One region of the Streptomyces sp. NPDC094143 genome, then DNA from elsewhere that is predicted to be linked to it. Evidence: riboswitches for the same ligand, from Rfam matches in the RefSeq annotation. Region 1 holds a riboswitch; the other holds the start of a gene.
What was found. A riboswitch is a leader RNA that binds a small molecule or an ion and turns the genes downstream of it on or off. The one in region 1 is predicted to bind cobalamin.
Positions count from the first base shown of each region.

Region 2: another riboswitch for cobalamin. It lies ahead of ABTZ58_RS07300 (energy-coupling factor ABC transporter permease); the one in region 1 lies ahead of ABTZ58_RS22915 (cobalamin biosynthesis protein).

Region 1 is NZ_JBEOTZ010000018.1:55,268-59,209, reverse strand. It holds gene ABTZ58_RS22920 (cobyric acid synthase) at 1-662, opposite strand, end outside; gene ABTZ58_RS22915 (cobalamin biosynthesis protein) at 659-1,600, opposite strand; cobalamin riboswitch at 1,704-1,842, opposite strand; gene ABTZ58_RS22910 (hypothetical protein) at 1,975-2,196, opposite strand; gene ABTZ58_RS22905 (inorganic phosphate transporter) at 2,229-3,479, opposite strand; gene ABTZ58_RS22900 (class II aldolase/adducin family protein) at 3,791-3,942, shown strand, end outside.
Region 2 is NZ_JBEOTZ010000004.1:164,535-168,476, reverse strand. It holds gene ABTZ58_RS07315 (ATP-binding cassette domain-containing protein) at 1-214, opposite strand, end outside; gene cbiQ (cobalt ECF transporter T component CbiQ) at 211-960, opposite strand; gene ABTZ58_RS07305 (energy-coupling factor ABC transporter substrate-binding protein) at 967-1,335, opposite strand; gene ABTZ58_RS07300 (energy-coupling factor ABC transporter permease) at 1,332-2,033, opposite strand; cobalamin riboswitch at 2,064-2,248, opposite strand; gene ABTZ58_RS07295 (serine/threonine-protein kinase) at 2,327-3,844, opposite strand.

The sequences.
Region 1 (3,942 bases):
GTCCGCCGCCCCGTGAGGCCCTGGAGCATCTCCAGCCCGGGCTCCAGCAGGGAGACGTCCCCGCGGAACTTGTTGACCAGGAACCCGGCGACGCGCTCCTGGTCCTCGCGGGACAGCAGCGCCACCGTCCCGAAGAACGAGGCGAAGACACCGCCCCGGTCGATGTCGCCCACGACGAGCACCGGGAGCCCGGCGTTCCGGGCGATGCCCATGTTGACGATGTCGGTCCGCCGCAGGTTGATCTCGGCGGGAGAACCGGCCCCCTCACAGATCACCGCGTCATACGTGCCCCGCAACTGCTCCAGACAGTCCAGCACCGTCCCGAGCAGCTTCCGCTGCCGCCCGCCGTGGTAGCCGCGCGCGCTCATCTCGCCGACCGGCTTGCCCAGCAGCACGACCTGACTGCTCTGCTCGCCACCGGGCTTGAGCAGCACGGGGTTCATCAGCGCGGTCGGCTCGACCCGGCAGGCCTGTGCCTGCATGGCCTGCGCCCGCCCGATCTCGGCGCCCTCCCGCGTCACGAAGGAGTTCAGGGACATGTTCTGCGCCTTGAAGGGCGCGACCTTGACGCCCTGACGCACCAGCCACCGGCAGATCCCGGCCGTCACGACGCTCTTGCCCGCGTCGGAGGTGGTCCCGGCGACGAGAAGCCCACCGCTCATGACGTACGCCCCTTCGTGATGTGGCGCGCGGCGACACAGACGCCGAGCGCGAGCCAGCCGACGCGGCGGGACAGCCGCACGGCCCGTTCGACGTCCCGGATGCCGACGCCCCGCCCCGCCTCGTTGAGCACGGGCCGGTGCTCCACCCGCCCGCCGTACGACAGGGTCCCGCCCAGCCGCACCCCGAGCGCCCCCGCGAACGAGGCCTCCACGGGGCCGGCGTTGGGGCTCGGGTGCTGCGCGGCGTCCGCCCGCCAGGCGCGCACGGCGCCGCGCGGATCCGGCCCGGCCAGCGTCGCCAGGACGGCCGTCAGCCGCGCCCCCGGCCACCCCATGACGTCGTCCAGCCGCGCGGAGGCCCACCCGAAGCGGCGGTAACGGGCCGACTTGTGCCCGACCATGGCGTCCAGGGTGTTGACGGCCCGGAACCCGAGCAGCCCCGGCACCCCGCCCAGGGCCCCCCACACCAGTGCCCCCACCACCGCGTCGGAGGTGTTCTCGGCGACGGACTCGACCACGGCCCGGGCAATGCCGTCGGCGTCCAGGGCCTGCGGGTCGCGTCCGCACAGATGCGGCAGCCGCGCCCGGGCCGCCTCGACGTCGCCCGCCTCCAGGGCACGTCCGATGGTCCGCGCCTCGCGCGCGAGTGAAGTCCCCCCGACGACGGCCCAGGTGGCGGCACCGGTGAGCGCGACGGAGGCGACGGCGGAGGACCGCACCGCACGCTGGGCGACAGCCCCCAGCGCGACGGCGCCTGACGCGCACACCCCGGCGTGCAGCGCGCCCCACCCGCGGTGGTCCCGCCACACCACTCGTTCCACGGCACCCGCGGCCCGCCCGAACGCGGCGACCGGATGCCCTCGGCGGGGGTCGCCGAGCAGCAGGTCACCGATCAGGCCGGCGGCGGCACCGTACGCGAAGACGCGACCGGCACCCATGGGGTCAGCCGCCCAACGGGGCAGGCAGGGGTGGGGTGCTGAACCTCGATCGGCAGCCGCGCATGGCGATACGTGTCCTCACTCAGGGTGTCCGCGCCCTGGTTCGACGTGACCGGCGGTGAGAGTTCCTGGCTCCCGGGGATGGCTACCCCGGTGACAGTGGCGGGACCGCGCCGGACTCGCACCGGCTTCCTCTCCTGCCGCCGTACTGGCCCCGGAAGTCCACCACGGGCGCGAACCGCCGTCAACTTGCCCTTGACCTGCGAGGGGAGAGTGTGGAGAACCCCACACCGTCCCTTTCGCACACACGACGACCGGGCGGCACGGGACCGAGGTCCCGTGCCGCCCGGCGGACACGATGTGCGGTCGGGCCGTCAGGCCACGATCAGGTAGATGCCGTACCCCACGGCCGCCGCGCACGCGGCGAAGCACGCGTAGGCGCCCGTCACCGCCAGGCCCGCGGACCCGCCCTGCGCCACCGCCCGTTCGCGGCGCGACAGACCGGTGATGCCGAGGGTGAACAGCCCCACGAGGGCCACGGTGACCACGAGGCTGACGCCGAAGACGGAGCCGAGCGCCGCCCAGTCGATCTTCATCTCTGCTTCTTCCTTGTAACCGGTGGGCGGGGTCAGACCGTGGTGGTCGTGGTGGGCGTCCGCTCGGCGGCCGCCTGGGCGGGGAACGTCGGGACGTCGCCGGCCGTGGGGCCCGCGGGCGGCGGCGTCACCGCGGCCATCGCCGCGGTCACCACGCCGGCCGGCTCCTCGTCGGCTTCGGCGCCGGCGTCGTTGACGTTGGTGTGGTCGACGACCTCACGCCGGGAGAGCTTCCAGATCGCCGCGGAGGAGGCGACGAGGAAGACGGCCACCACGGCGGTGCCCCAGTTCCCGAAGCCGGTGACGTACTCGGCGAGCGCGCCCACCAGGGCGGCCGCCGGCAGGGTCAGGCCCCAGGCGACGAACATCCGCGTCGCGGTCGACCAGCGGACGACACCGCCCTTGCGGCCGAGGCCCGCGCCCATCACCGCGCCGGACACGGAGTGGGTGGTGGAGAGGGAGAAGCCGAGGTGCGAGGAGGCCAGGATGACCGTGGCCGCGCTGGTCTGGGCGGCGAAGCCCTGCTGCGGCCGGAGGTCGGTCAGGCCCTTGCCCATGGTCCGGATGATGCGCCAGCCGCCCAGGTAGGTGCCGAGCGCGATCGCGATGCCCGCGGAGAGGATGACCCACATGGGCGGGTCGGAGTCGGGGGCGACGGCGCCGCCGGCGACCAGGGCCAGGGTGATGACACCCATCGTCTTCTGCGCGTCGTTGGTGCCGTGCGCCAGGGAGACCAGGCCCGCCGAGGCGATCTGGCCGGCCCGGTAGCCCTTCTCGGACGCCTTGCCGTCGGCCTTGCGGCCCAGCGAGTACGTCAGCCGCGTGGCCAGCATCGCCGCGACGCCCGCCACCAGCGGGGCGGCGACCGCCGGGATGAGCACCTTGGTCACCAGCACGTCGCCGTGCACCGCGCCGACGCCCGCCGAGGCGATCGTGGCGCCGATCAGACCGCCCATGAGGGCGTGCGAGGAACTGGACGGCAGGCCGACCAACCACGTCAGCAGGTTCCACAGGATCGCGCCGACCAGGGCGGCGAAGATGACTTCGGGACGGATGCCGGCCTCGTCGACGAGGCCCTTGGAGATCGTGTTGGCGACTTCGACGGACAGGAAGGCGCCGACCAGGTTCAGGACCGCGGACATGGCGACCGCGGCCTTCGGTCGCATGGCGCCCGTGGAAATGGTCGTGGCCATCGCGTTCGCGGTGTCGTGGAAACCGTTCGTGAAATCGAACGCGAGTGCGGTTACCACCACAATCGCGAGGATCAGCGAGAAGCTTTCCATTTACCCAGGCAATCGTTCGAGGTCATTGGCTGGACGAACGTAAGTAACCCGAGTGAACGGAAGATGAACTGGGAGGGGCGCATGGGTGTCCACAACGGGGGTTTGACGTTCCGCCCCGCTGTGAGACTCCCCACGCCCCCGCGACCTAGGCGCCCCCCGCGAACGTCTCAGCCGATCGAGTGACCCGTCGAGGACGTTCCGTCACCGGTGCCCGGTGCCCGGTGCCCGGTCTTCGGTGCCGCCCGGCCGGAGCCCCATCGGATACAAGCCGCACGGCCGTGTGCCGGGCCTCCGCCTGGCAGGATCGCCGCATGGCTGAGCAGCGAGACGACGAGCGGGACAGGCGGGACGTCCGGGGCGGCGGAGAGGACGCGGGCCAGGCGCGCGCCTCCTCGCGGCGCAGGAGCGTACGCCCCGAGGAGGCACGCGCCTGGGAGGAACTCGTCGCGACGGCCCGCCGCAC
Region 2 (3,942 bases), on a different contig from region 1:
TCACCGGCTGCCCGTCGACCGTCAGCCGGCCCTCGTCCGGCCTCAGTCCGCCGCTCAGGAGACGCATCAGGGTCGTCTTGCCGCTGCCGTTGCGGCCGAGCAGCGCCAGCGCGCGCCCCTCGCGGATGTCGAAGTCGAGGCCGCTGAGCACGGGCGGGCCGTCCTCGTAGCCGTAGGACGCGCCCCGCAGGGCGACGAGGGCGGGCTCGCTCATGTCAGCGGCCTCTCCAGGACGAAGGTGAGAGCGGTCAGTGCCACGAGCAGGGCACAACCGGCGGCCGTGAAGCGGGCGGAGACCCGGGCCTGAGGCACCAGCACGCGCAGGGTGCCGTCGTAGCCGCGCCCGGCGAGTCCGGCCTGCAGGCGGGCGGCCCGGTCGAAGGCCCTCACGAACGCGGTGGCGCCCAGCCCGGCCAGGGAACGCCATTCCGCGGCCCGGCTGGTGTGGCCGAGACGCGCGGCCTGGGCCTCCCGGATCCGCCGCACGGAGTCCAGCAGCAGGAAACTCATCCGGTACGTCACGAGCGCGACGTCGACGACCGGCGCGGGGACCCCGGCCCGGACCAGGCGCGGCAGCAGGTCGGACAGGGGGGTGGTGAAGGCGAACAGCAGCACGCCCAGGGAGGCCGCCGAGGTGCGCAGCAGCAACTCCCCGGCCCGGACGGGCCCGTCACCGGCGAGGGAGACGAAACCGTCAGGGCCGCCGATCCGGACGAGCAGCGGGAGCGCGCCGGTCACGCAGAAGCCCAGCGGCACCCGGTAGGCCCGCCACAGCCGCCGGCCCGGCACGCCCGCCGGCCCCAGCAGCAGCGCCAGGGCCGTCACCAGCACCAGCGCCGCGCCCGGCCAGGGCGGCAGCGAGATCGCGAGCACGGTGAGACCGAGCCCGAGCACGGCCTTGTCCACGGGGTGACGACGGCGCCAGCGACTGCTGTGCGCCGCCACGTCGATCGGCAGCACCCGGGTTCAGCCCTGACCGTCGGCGGACTTCCCGGCCGCGCCGGCGGGCGCGCTCCCGGCTTCCCGCTCCAGCGCGCGCTGTTCGCCCTGCCGGCGCCCGCGGCGCAGGCCGAAGTAGTAGGCGAGGACACCGGCGCCGAGAGCGGCCTGGAGGGAGAACAGGGCCGACTCGATCTCCCCGGACGGCGGTTCGTACAGCGGGGAGAACCACGGCTCGTAGCCCGGCTCGATCTCGGTGATCGCGGACTCCGCCTCACCGTCCGCGCCCGCGAACGGCTCCTCCTTGTGGTCACCGAGGCCGAGGGCCAGGGGCAGCACCGCGAGGGCGGCCACGACGAGCAGCAGCAGCAGGTTGATCTTCGTGTTCCGGCTCATCGCGCCACCGCCTCCGACTCGGTCCGAGCGCTCTTCGCGCCGGACAGCACGCCGAGCCGGGTCAGTTCGCCCTTGCTGGACTGCACCAGCAGCCGCATCACGAGCACCGTCAGCAGCCCTTCGCTGACCGCGAGCGGGATCTGGGTGACGGCGAAGATGGACCCGAACTTGCCCAGCGCGCCCAGGAACCCGCTGCCCGGGTCGGGGAAGGCGAGCGCCAGCTGCACGCTGGTGACGCAGTAGGTGGACAGGTCGGCGACGAACGCCCCGCAGAACACGGTCACCATGAGCGGCACGTCGTACCGGCGCAGCAGCCGGTAGACGGCGTAGCCGGCCCAGGGCCCGACGATCGCCATGGAGAAGACGTTGGCGCCGAGCGTGGTCAGCCCGCCGTGCGCCAGCAGCAGCGCCTGGAAGAGCAGGGTGATGGTGCCCAGCACCGCCATGACGGGCGGCCGGAACAGCATGGCCCCCAGGCCGGTGCCCGTGGGATGGGAGCAACTTCCGGTGACGGACGGCAGCTTCAGGGCCGACAGGACGAAGGTGAAGGCGCCGGAGGCACCGAGGAGCAGGGTGCTCTCGGGGTGCTCGCGCACCTCACGGGTGAGTGACCGGACTCCGTGGACGACGAACGGCGCCGACGCGACGCCCCAGGCGGCCGCGTGCACCGGAGGCAGAAAACCCTCGGCTATGTGCATGGCTCAGCAGACCCTCTCCAGCACCTCGTGGATGGTTGACGCGCCTTGGCCGGTCTCCTGGCTGACGGGTACCACCGCCCGAACTCCGCCTTCCCGGGTCACGAGGACCCAGTGGCTGCCCGCGAGGGCCGGAGCCGGACTTCCCGATTCACAGTGGCGAGGGCCGCACCGGCATCACACCGGATTTCCCGTTCACCAAGGCGTGGTGACAATAAGGCCGGGATCAGGGCGATGACAAGCCGCCCCAGGGGGCGCGCGAGGGGGCGCCCGCTCGCGCACCGGCGCAGGCCCGCTCAGTCCTCGCCCTCGTCGTCCTCGTCCTCCCCGCCGTCCGCGGGGACGTGGGGAGGCCGCTGCCCCGGCTGCTCCACCTGCTCCGCGCCGCCCGCGCCCGGCTCCCGCGCCGGGCTCGACGGGCCGGGCGTCGGCTCGGCCGGGCCCGGGGCGGCGGGCGCCTCGGAAGACGGGGTGACATCGCCCACGGTGCCGACGGCCGGCGTCACGCCGGTGCCCGCGGTGGACGTGACCGGACCGGCGGAGGCTCCCGACCTCGGCTCCGCGGAGGCCGCCGGACTGCTCGCCGACGGCGAGGCGTCGGGTTCGGTGCCCTTCGTCGCGGTGTCCTCGGGCGCGAACCACACCATGCCGAGGTACATCGCCGCGAGGAAGAGAGCCGCGGCGGCGGCCGTGACGGCCAGGCGCGACCGGCCGTCCGAGCCGCCCCGCGCACGGCTGCCCGGACCGCCCTGCGCACGGCTGCCCGGACCGCCCTGCGCACGGCTGCCCGCTCCGCCCTGCGGACCGCCGCCCGGGCCGCCCCGCGGTGCCGCGCGGCGGGCCCGCCCGCCCGGGGCGGTGCGCGACCCGGTGGGCAGCGCGTATGTGGCCGGGGCGCCGGTCCCGGCCCGCGGGTAGGCCGCCGGCGCCGGGGACGGGACCGGGGAGGCCGTCGGGGGCGTGGCTTCCGGCAGCGGCTCGGGCCGCCCCTGCCAGGCGCCGCCGGCGAACCACTCGGCGGCCTGCTGGGCCGACGGCCGGTCCTCGGGCTGCTTGGCGAGCAGTCCCAGCAGGTAGTTCTCGAACGCCGGCGGGAGACCGGCGACGCCGAGTTCGCGGGGCGGCACGGGCGCGGCGTCGAGATGCTGGTGCAGGAGCGCGACGGCGGTGTCGGCCTGGAACGGCGGGCGGCCGCTGAGCAGCTGGTAGAGCACGCAGCCCAGCGAGTACATGTCGGAGGCGGGGCCGGCCGGCTGCCCGAGGGCGCGCTCCGGCGCGAGGTAGAGGCCGGTGCCGACGATCTGCCCGGTCGCGGTGAGCGCGGCGCCGGGGTCGTCGAGGAAGCGGGCGATGCCGAAGTCGCCGATCTTCAGGGTGCCGTGGTGGTCCAGCAGGAGGTTGGCGGGCTTGATGTCGCGGTGCACGATGCCCTGCCCGTGCGCGGCGGCGAGCCCCGCGGCGGCCTGGGCGGCGAGGTCGGCCACCCGGCCGGCCGGGAGTGCGCCCGACGCGGCGAGCACCCCGGCGAGGCTGTCGCCCTCGACCAGCTCCATCACCAGGTACAGCCGGTTGTCGTACTCGCCGAAGTCGAGCACGCCGACCAGGTTCGGGTGGTTGAGACGCCCGGCGGTCTGGGCCTCCAGGCGGAACCGGGAGGCCGCCGTGGCGTCGGTGTCCTGGGGCAGCAGCAGCTTGACGGCCACCGCTCGGGCGAGCGTCTCGTCGTACGCCCGCCAGACCTCTCCCATTCCACCGCGCCCGATCTCAACATCCAGCCGGTAGCGGCCCGCTAGCAGCACTCGTCCTCGTCTCATGCAGGTGGGAAGTTCTTTGCCGCAGCCCGAACTCCCCGTGGTCGCACGGGGATTGGTGGGGGGTGCCACAGCCGACCCAGGATACTGGCGCCGGATGA